2 regions of the Synechococcus sp. CCY9202 genome follow, and region 2 is predicted to be linked to the other one. Evidence: riboswitches for the same ligand, from Rfam matches in the RefSeq annotation. Region 2 holds a riboswitch; the other holds the start of a gene.
The links. Region 2 has a riboswitch for cobalamin ahead of VB777_RS17020 (HupE/UreJ family protein). Riboswitches for the same ligand answer to the same signal wherever they lie in the genome.

Region 1: it holds a riboswitch for cobalamin, as region 2 does, so the genes downstream of both, VB777_RS07120 (HupE/UreJ family protein) here and VB777_RS17020 (HupE/UreJ family protein) in region 2, are expected to answer to the same signal.

What each region holds. Positions count from the first base shown of each region.
Region 1 covers NZ_JAYGID010000052.1:4,166-12,007, reverse strand. Annotated here, with positions in the region: gene VB777_RS07145 (hypothetical protein) at 1-34, shown strand, start outside; gene ilvD (dihydroxy-acid dehydratase) at 58-1,728, opposite strand; gene VB777_RS07135 (hypothetical protein) at 1,774-2,166, opposite strand; gene upp (uracil phosphoribosyltransferase) at 2,201-2,863, opposite strand; gene VB777_RS07125 (pentapeptide repeat-containing protein) at 2,989-3,504, shown strand; cobalamin riboswitch at 3,632-3,778, shown strand; gene VB777_RS07120 (HupE/UreJ family protein) at 3,943-4,491, shown strand; gene cobW (cobalamin biosynthesis protein CobW) at 4,500-5,594, shown strand; gene VB777_RS07110 (hypothetical protein) at 5,602-5,982, opposite strand; gene purS (phosphoribosylformylglycinamidine synthase subunit PurS) at 6,083-6,340, shown strand; gene purQ (phosphoribosylformylglycinamidine synthase subunit PurQ) at 6,416-7,069, shown strand; gene VB777_RS07095 (S66 peptidase family protein) at 7,086-7,842, shown strand, end outside.
Region 2 covers NZ_JAYGID010000139.1:1,136-8,977, reverse strand. Annotated here, with positions in the region: gene VB777_RS17045 (MerR family transcriptional regulator) at 319-750, opposite strand; gene VB777_RS17040 (DUF3721 domain-containing protein) at 881-1,132, shown strand; gene VB777_RS17035 (hypothetical protein) at 1,147-1,572, shown strand; gene VB777_RS17030 (HupE/UreJ family protein) at 1,630-2,229, shown strand; gene VB777_RS17025 (phosphoglycerate kinase) at 2,226-2,777, shown strand; cobalamin riboswitch at 2,797-2,961, shown strand; gene VB777_RS17020 (HupE/UreJ family protein) at 2,985-3,590, shown strand; gene VB777_RS17015 (GNAT family N-acetyltransferase) at 3,607-4,116, shown strand; gene VB777_RS17010 (PepSY domain-containing protein) at 4,350-4,643, shown strand; gene VB777_RS17005 (hypothetical protein) at 4,834-4,977, shown strand; gene VB777_RS17000 (VOC family protein) at 5,803-6,183, opposite strand; gene VB777_RS16995 (CDGSH iron-sulfur domain-containing protein) at 6,180-6,446, opposite strand; gene VB777_RS16990 (GNAT family N-acetyltransferase) at 6,635-7,135, shown strand; gene VB777_RS16985 (hypothetical protein) at 7,728-7,842, opposite strand, start outside.

The DNA.
Region 1 (7,842 bases), on a different contig from region 2:
CCTGCTGGGCTCAAAGGCAGACCCTCAGGCTTGAACTCTCGGAGCTGAGCGCAAGGGTCAGACCGGATCGGTCACAGCCCCGAGGCTGCTGCTGCTGACCAGCCGGGCGTACTTGCCCAGCACACCCGTGCGGTAACGAGGTTCAGGCCTGACCCAGGCGGCACGGCGCCGCTGCAGTTCGGCCTCATCCACGTTGAGCTGCAGCAGCAGCTGCCTGGCATCCACGGTGATGCTGTCGCCCTCCTCCACCAGAGCGATCGTGCCTCCCACGGCGGCCTCTGGGGCGACGTGACCCACCACGAGGCCGTAGGAGCCACCGGAGAAGCGGCCGTCCGTGATCAGGGCCACCGATTCGCCCAGACCCTGACCGATGATCGCGGCGGTGGGGCTGAGCATCTCGCGCATGCCGGGACCGCCAACGGGGCCCTCGTAACGGACCACCACCACATCGCCGGGTTGAATCTGGCCATCGAGGATGGCGGCCAAGGCGGCTTCCTCACTTTCGTAGACCCGGGCCGGGCCAGTGATCACCGGGGTCTTCACTCCTGAGATCTTGGCCACCGCACCCTCCTGAGCCAGGTTTCCCTTGAGGATGGCCAGGTGTCCCTTCGCATAGAGAGGGTTGGAGAGGGGACGGATCACGTCCTGATCGGCGGGGGGCTGGCTGGGGACGTCGGCCAGCACCTCCCGCAGGGTCTTGCCTTCGATCGTGCGGCAATCGCCATGCAGCAGGCCGGCATCCAGCAGCAGCTTCATCACCTGGGGAATGCCTCCGGCCTGGTGCAGATTCACCGTGACGTAGCGGCCGCTGGGTTTGAGATCGCAGATCACCGGCACCCGCTGGCGGATCTGCTCGAAATCATCGATCGAGAGTTCCACGCCGGCTGTGCGGGCGATCGCCAGCAGGTGCAGCACTGAATTGGTGGAACCGCCCACCGCCATGATCACACTGATCGCATTCTCAAAGGCCTCGCGGGTGAGCAGGTCGCGCGGGCGGATGTTGTTGGCGATCGCCTCCACCAGCACCTCGGCTGATCGGGCCGCACTCTCGGCTTTCTCCGGATCTTCGGCCGCCATGGTGGAGCTGTAGGGAAGGCTCAGCCCCATCGCCTCAAAGGCGGAGCTCATCGTGTTTGCGGTGAACATGCCGCCGCAGCTTCCAGCACCCGGGCAGGCGTTCTTCTCGATCGCCACCAGTTCCTCCTCGGCGATGCGTCCGCCGGAGAACTGACCCACCGCCTCAAACGCACTCACCACGGTGAGATCGCAGGGGCCGAGCTTGCCGGGCTTGATGGTGCCGCCATACACAAAGATGGCCGGAATGTTCATGCGGGCCATGGCCAGCATGGCGCCTGGCATGTTCTTGTCGCAGCCACCGATCGCCAGCAGCCCGTCCATGCTCTGGGCGTTGCAGGCGGTTTCGATCGAATCGGCGATCACCTCCCGGCTGACCAGGGAATATTTCATCCCCTCGGTACCCATCGAGATGCCATCGCTCACCGTGATCGTGCCGAAGGTCTGGGGCATGGCCCCGGCGGCATGGGCAGCCTGCTCGGCGCAACGGGTGAGATCGTTCAGCCCCAGATTGCAGGGCGTGATCGTGCTGTAGCCGTTGGCGATGCCGATGATCGGTTTGTTGAAGTCGCCGTCTCCAAAACCAACGGCCCGCAACATGGCCCGGTTGGGTGAACGCTGGATGCCCTGGGTGATGGCAGCGGAGCGGAGCATGGCGGGCGAGCGGAACTGGCTGTGAGAGCAACCTACCGATCCGGCTCAGCTGTCTCCGTTGGAAGCCCGATTCACAGCACGATTACCGTTGGTGGTGAGGCTTTCGAGCTGTCGCCGCACATCTTCAATGGCCTGGTTGAGCTGCTGCACCTTGTCGTGCAACTGGGCCTCGCTGGGGCTGCCATCGGCTGGTCTGGAGGTCAGGCCCTCATCCGAAGATCCGCTGTCCCCGGCTCCAGCGCCCTGCAGGCGTGAGAGGCGCAGCAGTCGCTCCTGCCGCAGTCGCTGGCGGCGGCGATCCGCTTGATTGAGCAGCCACCAGCCCAGTCCTGCCGCCCCCAGTGCCGCACCGGCGAAGGCGCTGAGCACCAGACTGCTTCTGCCATAGCCAGGGTTGCCGCCTGCATCCGGACCCGAGGAACGGCGAGAGGTGGACATGGGCTCTTCCGGTACGGGAGCGACGAACCTGAGCCTAGGCAGCAGCCCCGAGACTGCCGAACAAGCGAAGGACAACGTCGCCGATTCCCGGTGAGAGCCTGCCGGCCGGATCCAGCTCAGCGTCGATGCAGGCGCAATAGACGGTGAGATCCGGGAAAGCTTCAGCGATGGCACTCAGACCGGGACGGGCCGCCAGGGTTGAGATCACCCGCAGCCGCTGGCCCTCCACGCCCCGCTGCTGCAGGCGCTGCAGCACGGCGATCAGGTCGCGCCCATCGCCGATTTCCGGGGCGTAGACCAGCACCCCCACCCGGGAAGCGATCACCGCGGGCAGGGCGTCGAGTGCCCAGAACAGATCGCCGGAGCCGGTGGGTTGCACCGCCACATGGGCCACCGTGGCGACGGGCAGCACGGTCTGGCCTCCCTGCCAGAGCCCCAGCCCGCCCCGCAGCATCGGCACCACCAGCACCGGCACCGAGGCATCCACCACCGTGCCTTCGGTCGAGGCCAGGTCGGTCTGGACGGTCACCCGCTGATGGGGCAACCAGTCGCGCAGGGCTTCGTAGGTGAGCCAGCGTCCCAGCTCGGCCATGCCGGTGGCAAAGAGGGCGGGCGGGGTCTGGGCATCGCGCAGCAACGTGAGCCAGTGGCCGATCAGGGGATGGGGTGGCACCACCACCCGCAGGGACATGCTCATGAACAGGAGGCCGTTGCCAGGGGTGCTCGCGCTGGCGAACCCCTTGGCATAACTTGAAGGGCCACCGTACCCGCGCCGTGATGCTCCGCCGTTGTCTGCGGTTCCTGGCCCGTTGTGGCGGCTGGATGCTCAGCAGGAAGGCCCCACTCGCTCTGCTGCTGAGCACGTCCGTGCTGCTCGCCGGGCCCGCCTGGCTCGGCGGAGCCCTTCCAGCTGGGGCGATCACGGCGCCGGAGCTGCGCGGCCAACGGTCCGTCCAGGACCTGCAACCGGACATGCACGGCCGCGACCTGAAGCAGCAGGAATTTCTCAAGGCCGAGCTGCAGGGCTACGACCTCAGCGACACCGATCTGCGGGGTGCCGTGTTCAATTCCAGCAACCTGCGCGGCGCCAATCTGCAGGGGGCCGACCTGGGCGATGTGGTGGCCTACGCCAGTCGATTTGATGGTGCCGATCTGCGGGACGCCCGGCTGCGCAACGCCATGCTGATGCAGAGCCGCTTCCGCGATGCCGAGATCAGCGGCGCCGATTTCAGCGATGCGGTGCTCGATCTGACCGAACAGAAGGCCCTCTGCAAGCGAGCCAGCGGCTCCAATCCAGTCACAGGCGTCAGCACAGCCGAAAGCCTGGGTTGCCGCTGAGCAAACCAAGCCGAGGCCAGTCGAGCTATGGCCAACCAGACCGAAGCCGACCAAGCCCAGGTGAGACCAATCCCTTGATGCGTTGGATTGCCATGGCGACCGCTGCAAAGCCCGCTGCTTGTCTGACCGCATAGATTCGAGCTCCGGTTCCGGAGGGGAACAGCCTCCGGAGGTAACGGGGAAAGTCCGGTGAAAATCCGGCGCTGTCCCGCAGCTGTGATGGCTCCAGTCCTGGAGCCCAGCCAGAACGCCCACCGGTTGCTCTCTCGATCCCGGCGCGGACCGGACCCCTGCATGTCTTTCCCTGGCTCCCAGGAGGGCTCCGGCCCCCTCTGGCTTCGCACGCCACAGTCCCCGGAATCTGTTGCCCCAGTCCGACGTCTTCACTCCAGTCTCCTGCCGCTCTGTGGCCTGCCGATCCTTCTGCTGGCTGGTCTGTTGCTGTCGGGGCCGGCACAGGCGCACCATGCCATGGAGCTGATGGGGCTGAAGCCCACGCCGATCCATGGACTGATCAGCGGCCTGGCCCATCCGCTTCTGGGTCCCGACCATCTGCTCTTCCTGCTGGCCCTGTCGCTGGTGGGGCTGCAGCAGCGTGCCACCTGGATGGTGGCCCTGCTGGCCACCGGTCTGGGCGGCAGTGCTCTGGGGCTGGCTTTGCCCAACCTGCCCGGAGCCGAAGCAGCCGTGGCGTTCACCCTCACCCTGGTGGGCCTGGTTCTGCTCGACAGGCTGCCCCGATGGGTTCTGGTGCCTGCCTTTGCCTTGCATGGCTACGTGCTGAGTGATGCCGTTCTGGGTTGGACGGCCGGTCCGACCGGCAGCTATCTGATCGGCCTGATGCTCAGTCAGTTGGCTCTGCTGCTGGTGTCGCTCTGGGCGATGCGCCGGGCCGCTGCCAGCCTCACCCCGACCCGCCAGCGCCTGATGGCGGCCGGGCTGATCGGCTGCGGTGGCGCCTGGGCCTGGTCGAGCCTGGTGGGCTGAACCCAACCATGGCCCCCTTGAATTCCCGCCTTCCAGTCACGGTGGTGACCGGCTTTCTTGGCGCCGGCAAGACCACCCTGCTGCGCCATCTGCTTCTGAACAGCGGTCAGCGTCTCGCCGTTCTCGTTAACGAATTCGGTGATGTGGGCATCGATGGATCGCTGCTGCGCGATTGCGGCTTCTGCCCGGAAGAGGAAGCCGAAGGCCGGTTGGTGGAACTGACCAACGGCTGCCTCTGCTGCACCGTGCAGGACGACTTCCTGCCCACCATGACGCGGCTGCTGGAGCGCTCGGACCAGCTCGACGGCATCGTCGTCGAAACCAGTGGCCTCGCCCTGCCGGCTCCGTTGGTGGATGCCTTCCGCTGGCCTGAGATCCGCACCCGCACGCGGGTCCATGCCGTGGTCACCGTGGTGGATGGTGAAGCGCTGGCGGCTGGCCATGTGGTGGCGGATCCGGCTGTGCTGGAGGCGCAACGCCTGGCGGATCCGAGCCTGGATCACGCCACGGCGATCGAGGACCTGTTCGAAGACCAGCTCGAGGCGGCGGATCTGGTGCTGATCAGCCGAGCCGATCGCATCAGCCCAGACGATCTCGATCGCCTGCGCCAGCAGCTCCATCCACGCCTGCGCAGCGCCACGGCCGTTCTGCCGATGCAGCGGGGTGACATCAGCCCGGAGCTGGTGCTGCAGCTCCGCCGGCCAGACGAGGCTGACGCTCATCAGCACGGCGAGCACCTCGACGACGACCACGACCACCATCCCGACGACCACGATCAACACCACGCCCACGTGGCGATGGGTTCGGCGGTGTTGCGCCTGGCCGGCGACTGGTCGCGTCAGCAGGTGGAGCCAGGCATCGCTGAGCTGATCCAGCGCCAGGGGCTGATCCGGCTCAAGGGTTGGTTGTGGCAGCAGGGCCGTCCACGCCCCCTGCAGATTCAGGCCGTGGGTCCGCGTCTGGAGTGCTGGTACGAAACCGCCCCCTCCAGCCAGCTGGCCGGCGAGCCTGGGCTTGAACTGGTGGCCCTGGGGCTGGGTCTCGACGCGGAGGCCTGCAAGGTCTGCCTGCTCGATGCACTCGACTCTGCCCCTGCACCTTGACGGTGATTCAGTCGAGGGGGATATCACCTCGGGCGCAGAGTCCATCCCAGCAGAGGGAAGCATCCGCGCTCCAGGTGCTCTCCACCTCGCGCCAGCCTCCAGCGGCCTGGTCCTGGCGCATGCGCACGCTGCCGGATCCGTCGTGCTGGAAGTCGTAGCGGCGCTCACCCACCTGCAGCTGCCAGCGCTCACCGATGCTCATCACCGTCATCGCGCAGGGTTGCCAGGGCCCATCGGCCAGGCGGCAATCAAGACTCACGATCGGAGAGCTGGAGCTTGATTCCGGATCGGAGCCGCCAGGATCCGCCTGGGCCGGCAGTGCAGCGATCGGTCCAAGCAACAGCGCCAGCATCACCACCGGTTGCCACAGATCCAGCGATGGAGACACGGGCAGCACGGCGGGGCAGCTGGTACCCCTTCAAGCTGACTACCGCGGCTGTCAAGGGGGCGATGGGCTGCCAAGATTTAACAAATCTCCGACAGCCCCGGTGCCCCTCTACAGCGCTCGCGTTCAGGTGTCCCTGCGCCCCTCGGTGCTCGATCCGGCCGGCGAAGCCACCCGGGCCGCCGCTGCCCGCCTGGGGGTCGATGGAGTGACGCGGTTGCGGATCGGCAAGGCGATCGAACTGGAGCTGGAGGCGCCGGACCGCGCCACGGCGCAGGCCCAGGCTGAACTGCTCAGCGATCGGCTGCTGGCCAACCCGGTGATCGAGAACTGGACCCTCGACCTGCAGGAGCTCGGTTGATCCAGGCGGCTCCAAAGCGCTTCGGACCAGGCTCGGCTTCACCCCCTCGCAGTACCCGCACCCCACTTCCCCCTCATGACCATCGGCATCGTGGTGTTCCCCGGTTCCAACTGCGACCGGGATGTGCGCTGGGCCATGGAGGGCTGCCTGGGTCGCTCCACCCGTTTCCTCTGGCATGAGGAGCGCGATCTCGCCGGGCTGGAGGCGGTGGTGCTGCCCGGAGGCTTCAGCTATGGCGACTACCTGCGCTGCGGCGCCATCGCCCGGTTCGCGCCGGTGCTGCAGGAGGTGCTCGCCTTCGCGGAGCGGGGCGGACCGGTGCTGGGCATCTGCAATGGCTTTCAGGTGTTGACGGAACTGGGCCTGCTGCCTGGGGCGCTCACCCGCAACGAGAAGCTGCACTTCCTCTGTGAACCCAGCCGCCTGGAGGTGCAACCGGGTCACTGCCGCTGGCTCGGCGGCTATGGAGCCGGTGAGAGCATCACCCTGCCGATTGCCCACGGTGAAGGTCGTTATCAGGTGGAACCCGAGCGGTTGAAGCAGCTGGAGGATCAGGGCTGCGTGGTGTTGCGCTATGCCGACAACCCCAACGGCTCCGTGGGCAACGTGGCCGGCCTTACGAATGCCGGTGGCAATGTGCTTGGTCTGATGCCCCACCCGGAACGGGCCTGCGATCCCGTCACCGGCGGCATGGATGGACGGCGCCTGCTGGAGGCGGTGGGCTCCTGAGCCAGCCCGTCTGCAGATGACGTTGCACCGCCGTTCCTTTCTGGCTGCGCTGGCGGGAGCTGGTGGTGTGGGGATGGCGGCGGCGGTCCGAGCGGCAGGGGTTGGCCCAGCAGATGCCCTTTCCCAAGGACCCGCCGGGCAGGCTCCGGCCCTGCCCATGCCTCCGCCCCTGACGGCCGGCAGCCGGCTGGTGGCGATCGCACCCGGCACCTGGTGGGAGGATCCCGAATCGGAACAGACCAGCCTGGAAGCGCGAATCGCGAGCGCCGGCTGGGAGCTGCTGGTGCCGCCAGCGACCCGTCTGCGCTGGCACTGGTTCTCTGGTACAGACCGCCAACGCTGCCTGGCCTGGGAGCAGGCGATCGGTGACCAACGGGCGGAGGGCGTACTGGCCGTCACAGCCGGCTGGGGCAGTGCCCGGCTGCTCGAGAGTGGCTGGCAACCGCCGCCTCGGCCGATCTGGCTGATGGGCTTCTCCGATGCCAGCGCCTTGCTGCTGGCCCAGTGCGCGGCTGGTCTGGGCGGCGCAATCCATGGGGGCCTGCACGGCGACGCCGGCCAATGGCAGCGGCTGGTGCACCTGCTGCGGCGCCAGCCGGTCGACCCCCTCCAGGGACAGGGCTGGCGCAGCGGCATCACGGAAGGGCCCCTGGTGGTGACCAACCTCACGGTGGCGACGCATCTGATCGGCACCGCTTGGTTGCCGGATCTGCGGGGGCGGATTGTGGTCTTTGAGGATGTGGGTGAGGCCCCCTACCGGGTGGATCGGATGC
Region 2 (7,842 bases):
CGCGAACGCCATCCCGTAACCGCAGAGAGCCATACGCCAGTTCTGATTCCCGCGTGATGAACCCCCGGGCTGCATAACCCGAGCCGGGATCACAGCCGAGAAGGTCAAGCCCCGAGCATCTCTTCTCCCAGACGTGATCTCCTTCCCTTCCCTGCCAGGCCCCAGACAGGACATGCGTGAACCACAGACACCCGATCGGCCGTTCCTGGTGTGAGGACGTGACCGCCGCAACCGGTGCTAAGGCGCCCCCCACGGGGCGCCTTCCTGTTGGGCATGGGGTCCTCACGCTTCAGCGGAGCGACAGGGCAAGTCCATGGCTCAGCGTTGCAGCTTGGAGCCCCCACAGTCCTGCCAGCTGCCGAGCAGACGAGCCAGTTCATCCTTCATGGCACTGAGCTCGGAGATCCGCTGGTCAATCGAGGCCATCCTGGTCGCAATGCTGTCTTTCAGGACAGAGCAGTTGCAGACACCAGCTCGCCGGACCTCCAGGATCTTCGCCAGCTCGGGAATCGATACATCCATCGCTCGCAGCGCCCGAATGATCGTCAGCTCAGCGAGATTCTCCTGATCAAACAACCTGTATCCCGCTGCGGATCGAGCCTTGGGCTGGAGCAGTCCCTCGTCGCAGTAGTAGCGGATCGTCTTGACGGAGAGGCCTGTTCGCCTGGCCACCTCGCCGATGCGCAGGCCCGGCATGGGCACCGATGACAGCGATCCCCGCAAGGGCACAACCTGAACCCTCCAGTCCATGGAAGCTTCTCCAGCCTAGGCACCGTCAAGCGACAGCAGCCCTGTCAACAACTGTCCATTGATCACGGATTACTGGAGACTTTCGCTAGGCTGTCGGTCCAGCAGGCGCTCTGCGCTCATCACCCGTCCCATGTCGCACCGTTTCAGTCCGTGGGGCGTGCAGGCGGCAGCCACGATCGGAGCCAACCTCCTGTTCTCCGCCGCGGCTCTGGCCGCTCCAGCCGCAGGTTCGGGCGGCGTCCCGGCGATGTATGCCACTCAGGCAGAAGCGGAGAAAGCCGCCAAGCTGCACTTCAACTGCACGGGCGCCCACAGGATGGGCAACCAGTGGATGCCCTGTACCGAGCACGGTGATGGCCAGGGCTCCGGGCCCTCCCACTGAGGATGAGCACTTCCATGGCCCAATGTGGGGACAAGCCCAAGCGGATCGCCTTCGGGGTAGCGCCCCTGGGCATCATCTCGATCGGCATCGTGCCGATGGGGGTGGTGAGCATCGGCGTGGTGCCGATGGGCGTCATCAGCATTGGCGTGGTGGGGATGGGTGTGCTGAACGCCTGTGTGGTGGGAATGGGCGTGCTGGTGGCGGGAGTGAATGTGATGGGGGTCTGGTGGGCAGGCATGGAAGGCATGGGCCCGCAGCGCCTGGGGGCTCCTCCCAGTGCCCTGCATCAGCACCACCACAGCTCCGATAGCCAGTTGCCGGCCAACCTGTTGGCTTACCCCACCCGAGAGGAGGCCCTGGAGCAAGCCCGGAAACTCGGCTGCAGCGGCGTCCATGCCATGGGCTCCCTCTGGATGCCCTGCTCCCAGCACCCGCAGTAGGGGAAGTCCTCGGTGACCGTCAGCCGATTGAGGATGGAAGGCAACGGCCTGAGATCGATGACGCGAACCACCTGGCCATGGGCCTGGCTGGCCGGGGTCGCCCTGGCCCTGGTGCCGATGTCTGTCTGGGCCCATGCCGATGCACACCCCGGTGGTGGTTTCGTGGCCGGATTGCTTCACCCCATCTCGGGCCTCGATCACGTGGTGGCGATGGTGGCCGTGGGCCTCTGGGGTGCGGTGCTCGGCCCACCGGCCCTGTGGGTGCTGCCGGTGGCCTTCCCCATGGTGATGGCCCTCGGGGGGCTGCTCGGTCTACTGGGCATTCCGATTCCGGGGGTGGAGATCGGCATCGCCGTCTCGGGTCTGGTGATGGGGCTGATGGTGCTGTTCGAGCTCCGACCGCCCCTGTGGCTGGCGGCGCTGATCGTTTCCGCCTTCGCGGTGTTTCACGGCCATGCCCATGGCGCGGAACTGCCGGCCGGCAGCAACGCCCTGCTCTACAGCCTGGCCTTTGTCCTGGCGACAGGGCTGCTGCATCTGCTCGGGATCCTGCTGGGAGAAACGCGCCGCTGGCCCGGTGGTCGGCGCTTTGTGCAAGGGGCCGGTGGGGTGGTGGCGCTGGTGGGGCTGTGGTTCCTGGAGCAGGCCCTCACGTGATCGCGCTCCTCGCCCATCTCACCCCCTCCGGCTTCGGGCCCTGGGGTGATGGCATGGCGCGGCTGTTTCTGGAGCCCACCGAGCTGCTGCTGGTGATCGCCCTGGTGCTGCTGGGCGTGCAGGCCCGCCAGCCCTGCAGCGATCGCCTGCCCTTGCTGCTGCCGCTGGCCTGGCTGCTGGGGGGCCTGATCGGCCTGCGCCTGCCATCGCCCCTGCTGCTGGCCGTCGTCTGCACAGGCCTGTTGGCGGCCCTGGGCTTGCTGGTGGCCCTCGGTCTGCGGCTGCGGCAGGCGCAGCTGCTGCCCCTCGCTGCTGGCCTGGCGGGGCTGTTCGCCCTGGTGGCGGGATCGGCCCTGGCCGGTCATTCAGGAGCGCTGCCGGCCCTGCTGGGGGAGACCGTGGCGATCGCGGTGTTGAGCCTGCTGCTTGCGCAGGCTCTGGCACCGCCGCATCCGCGCTGGCTGGCGATCGGCCTGCGGGTGGGCGGCAGCTGGATCACCGCCGCCTCGTTGCTGATGTTCGGTTGGCTGGTCCGCCACCCACAGTGATGCCTCTGCAGCCAGCCGGACCCACAATGGAGACCACGGTTCCAGTGGGTCACTCCCTGGAGGCAACGAGGAAAGTCCGGTGGGGCGCAGGGTTCTCCTGAGCCGAGTCCGGCGCTGTCCCGCAGCTGTGATGGGGGCCATGGCCCTCTCAGCCAGAACGCTCGCCGTGTTGAGCCCCTTCTTCGCCGGCGCGGACCGGATTCCATCATGACCCTTTCTGCTTCTGCCCGATCTCTGGCCCTGTTTGGCGCGGCCTCAGCACTGGCATTGCTGCTGGATCAGCCCGCCCAGGCCCATGGCATCGCCCACGGCGGCATCGCCGCCGGCTTCCTGCACCCGATCAGCGGTGTCGATCACCTGCTGCTGCTGGTGGGCATCGGGGCCGCCGCCTCCTGCATTTCTGCGCAGCTGCTGCTCTGGGCTCTGGCTGGGGCGATCGGCGGTGGTGTGTTTGGAGCGATGGGCGGCACCTTGCCGGCCCAGGAGTTCCTCGCGGCCCTTGCGATCACAGCGGTGGCCGTGCTGGTGCTGCGCTGCCTGCGCTCCAAGCAGAGTCCGCAGTTGGGTGCCTGCGCCGCTGTAGTGGCCGCCGCCGTGGCGGTGCACGCCATGCTCCATGGCCTGGAGGCACCGGCCGATGGCTCCGCCGCTCTCTGGTGGCTTGGGGCTTTCACGGGTTCGGTGCTGGTGAGCGGCGGCAGCTTCCTGCTGCTGCGGCGCCTGCCTGTGGCCTGGACCCGTGGTGTGGCGCTACTGCTCGCTCTATGCGGCGGCGTGGTGGCTCTCGGGCCTGCCGGGCTGTTGATCCGCTGAGCCGGACTCGGGAACCCTGGCTGCACCCACCTCGCCACTGCAGATCCGTCCTCACGAGTCAGCCATCAGCGAGGCCGAGGCCCAGCTGGCCTGGGTGGAGCAGAGTCAGGCGGTGATGGTGGCTGTGGATGCGGCCGGGGCCGCGGTGGGCACGTACTACCTGAGGCCCAACTCCCTGGCTCTCGGTGCCCACGTCGCCAACGCTGGCTATGTGGTGGCTGAGCACTGCCGGCGCCAGGGTGTGGGCAGCCGGCTTTGTCAGCACTCCCTGCAGGCGGCGCGGCGGCTGGGCTTTCGGGCGATGCAGTTCAACCTGGTGAGCACCAACACCGCCGGCCTCCGCTGCTGGCAGCGCAACGGCTTTCAGGTGGTGGGCACCCTGCCGGGGGCGTTCCGCCATAGGCAGTTGGGCGATGTAGATGCCCTATGCCCTGGTCATGTTCCAGTGCTTGTTGGAGGGGCCCAGTGGATGAAGGCAGTATCAGGGTGCTCTTCACAGGAAGCTGGATCCTTTTCCCTGCGGTGATTCCTGCATGGTCCAAAGCTTGATCTCGGCTCAATGAGAGGTTCGACGCCTGCAGGGCAGACCATTCTGCAGTGACAGGCCGTTGCGCCAGGACAACCAACAATTCTCCCTCGCCACCCCTGGGATTGGAATTCATAGGATTAAAACCACTCGATTCCTTGGCGATGGGCTCCTCTTTCTCCCCGGATCCTCTGACCAAACACTCGACCAGGGTTCTGGCCAATGTTTCCTGCATGGCCGCCATCGCTCTGGCAGCTACCCTCGGGCAACCGGCCTGGGCCCGTGCGGGCAACACCCCGGACCCGGCACGGGTCGTGGCCCAGGCTCCCGCACCCGCCATCACGATGCAGCAGGCCATCACCAAAGCCACTGCGGCCGTCCCCGGGGGAAGGGTGATCGAGATCGATCTCGACCGGGAGAAGGGCCGAGTGATCTGGGAGGCCCTGGTGGAGAGCTCCAAGGGCCGATTCGAAATCTATGTGGACGCCACCACCGGAGAGATCCTCAAGAAGGAACCCGATAACTGATGGTACGGCTGACCGGTGTTGCACGTCTGGCCGCTCCCTTACGCCCGATGGAGTCAGGGGCTCGAGATCGTGAGTGGTGAGTTGCTAAGCAGGGATCCGATTCCGCTGTTCAAGCCCCGCAGCAAGTAGGGCCTCGAGGAGGCCTTCAGAATCTGGGGGCAAATTCAAGGGGTGATCGCAGGTCTGTCTATTGAGTACAGCCAAGATCCGCATCACCGCCATCTCGACGCTGGGCATCGTCCTGTTGCTGATTCAGAGACAGTTATTCCTGGCCGTCAGCGTTGGTATGGCTCTGGTGGGCAGCGGCGGCCTGATCCTGCGCCATGACCGTTGAAGTTGCCCTGGCGATGTTGCAGCGGGACGGCCGCTGGTTGATGCAGCTGCGCGACTAGATTACCAGCATCGTCGCTCCAGGTTGCTGGAGGAAATCAGCTGGCAGCCCCAGCTCCTGAAGTTCGCCATGGTGCAGCACCTTCATCGGCGCACGCCCCCTTGATTTTAGCGCTGAGCTGTCAGTGCCCTTGGAGCAGATGCAACTTCTGGAGGGTCAGGACATGGCGGTGGTTTCAATAGAGGATTTGCTGTCGTGATCGATCTGGACCGCCCGTCTTGGCAATCCTCGCGGGCTGGCCGATGGGCTGCTGGAGGTGATGCAGCACGTGCTCGAAGCCCAGGCCTGAGCACAACAAAGCCCGGAGCGTTGGCCCCGGGCGTTTGTCTCCTCATCCGTGGTGCCGACCCGAGGGGGTGGGGCACAGTTGCACGTGGATTGTGCTTGGCAACAGCCGTGATCGTATTCAGATCAGGGTGGCTTTGGTTGTTTAGCGGAGCTGCTGGCGCTGGCACCTGGGGCCAGGTGTCTATCGGGACGTTCCGTTGGGTCCGGGGCACCTGAGGCGGTGCAATGGACGGCGCCAGGGCTGTTTCAGCAAAACAGCCGCGACTCGCCAGGAACGTCAGTGATCCGTTGAGAGTGTTGGAGCAGGGGCCGGATCGTCAGCGCACTCCTGGCTGCTGCTCAGGTGGGGTGTCTTCCATGCTCTGGAGCCTCCCGGTTGTCGATGCAGTCACGATCGGACGACTGGCGGTTCAGGGCAAGGGCTGGAGCGCGAACGAAACCGCTCTTCACCAAGGGCAATGGGGCTTCATGAAGGGGACTTCACGGTGCTGGCATCACCAGCAACAGCAGCCGGTTGCTCTCCGGATCCAGCAGCCAGGCTTCTGCGCCAAAGGGTTCCTCGCGTGGCGGTTCCTGCAGCGAGGCGCCCAGGCCCAGCGCTGCGGTGATCCAGGTGTTGAGCACGGCAACAGCGCCTGTGCCATCCGACTGGCGTTGCAGGCACAGCGCCAGCCGTCCCATCTGCTGCGGCTGGGCACGGCTGCGCGATGGCGCGTAGATCTCCAGCCACCCACCGGCCGGCCAGGGCACCCGCCAGTGGGTGGCACTCAGCCCCGGCAGCGGCTCCACCTCCAGCAGTGCGCCGTAGAAGCGGGCCAGGCCGGCCGGATCATCGGCAGCCAGCACGATCGAGGCGCTCATCCCCATGGCCGCCACCAGGCCCTGCGGGGCTGGGCGGCATGGCGACCGTCGCAGAGGGGATAGCGGTGCGAACGGCCGCAGCGGCACAGCAGCATTGTGGCCGCCTCGCTCAGGCGCAGCTCGTAGGACACCCGGCCAGAGCCCAGATGGGCGCCATCGCAGAACCAGCCCTGACGGCTGCGACCACAGCTGCACAGCTGATGCACCCCGGCGGGCAGTTGCAGCGGTTCAGGACCTGGGGTGGCGGCAGTGGGCTCAGGCATCGGTTCAGCCCTCCGTTGAGGCCTAAGACCAGTCTGGGGCAGCCTCATCCGTTGCTTTCCAATCCATCCAGAAGGGACACGCCGACCACGACAGCTACCGCCGACGGAGGCGACGTGCCGTAGTTCTCGCATGGCGGCAGCGGGGGGAGCGAGGATCACCGTTCTGATGATCGGCATCCCTGGCCCTGGTGGCATCCCCCCTGCAGATCCGCCCCTATGGGGCGGCCGACTGGCCGGCGGTGTGGGCGCTGCTGGAGCCGGTGTTCCGCGCCGGTGAAACCTTCCCCCACGACCCGGCGATCTCGGAGGCCGAGGCCAGGGTGGCGTGGGTGGAGCAGAACCAGGCGGTGATGGTGGCTGTGGATGCGGCCGGAGTTCCAGTGGGCACGTATTACCTGAGGCCCAACTCCCTGTTACTCGGCGCCCATGTCGCCAATGCCGGCTATGTGGTGGCGGAGCACTGTCGCCGCCAGGGAATCGGCAGCCGCCTCTGCCAGCACTCCCTGCAGGCAGCGCGGCGGCTGGGATTCCGGGCGATGCAGTTCAACCTGGTGGTGAGCACCAATACCGCCGGCATCCGCTGCTGGCAACGCAATGGCTTTCAGGTTGTCGGCACCCTGCCTGGGGCGTTCCGCCATCAGCGGTTGGGATACGTCGATGCACTGGTGATGATCTGGCAGTTGCTGTGATTCGGACCTATGTCATGTCGTCGACTCGATAATCGCCAAGAATTATCTCCGGGTTGCGGATGGCGATTTGCATATGGGTTCTGTCGCGAAAGCCTGCGCCGGGATCAACGAGGTCGCCTTCTTTAAACACTCCATAGAGGGAGCACCTGAGTCCGCTCCGCCTCTTTCCGGTGTGGATCAGGCACGGGTCGGGGCGCTGATCGGGAACGGTCGCGAGAAGATCGGGACTGCCGCTCCGAGTTCCGGGAGCCGGGCGCGTCTGATGCGTTAACTCAAAGACTGGATGACTGAGGCGACCATTGATTTCACGCGCTTCGCATGGAATCCAAGTCACGTGAGATCACAGAGCCAAGAGCCTCCAAGCCGTAAATCGATCCTGCTTCGCGACATTATTCAGGAGCTGCGCCACTCTGGCTCTGGAGCGGCGGGTTGACGGCCGAAAGCGCCGAGGCATCGGACAAGCATCGGATCTTTCGGATTTTATTTTTCTACGTCTTTTCACGCCTTGTCTGTTCTTTCGCATCATTGCGATGCCACTTTTTCAATGATCAGGAGATTGCCGGCGGCATGCCAGCTTTCTGGGGTTTTGACGTTATGGTCCTTTGAAGGCGTGAGAAAGCAGGGCAAGCGCGACGACTAAAAAGATGAAAGCGCTCAATAGCATAGGTAAAGCTTCCAAGGTCAGACGGCTCGGAGATTTGTCGGTG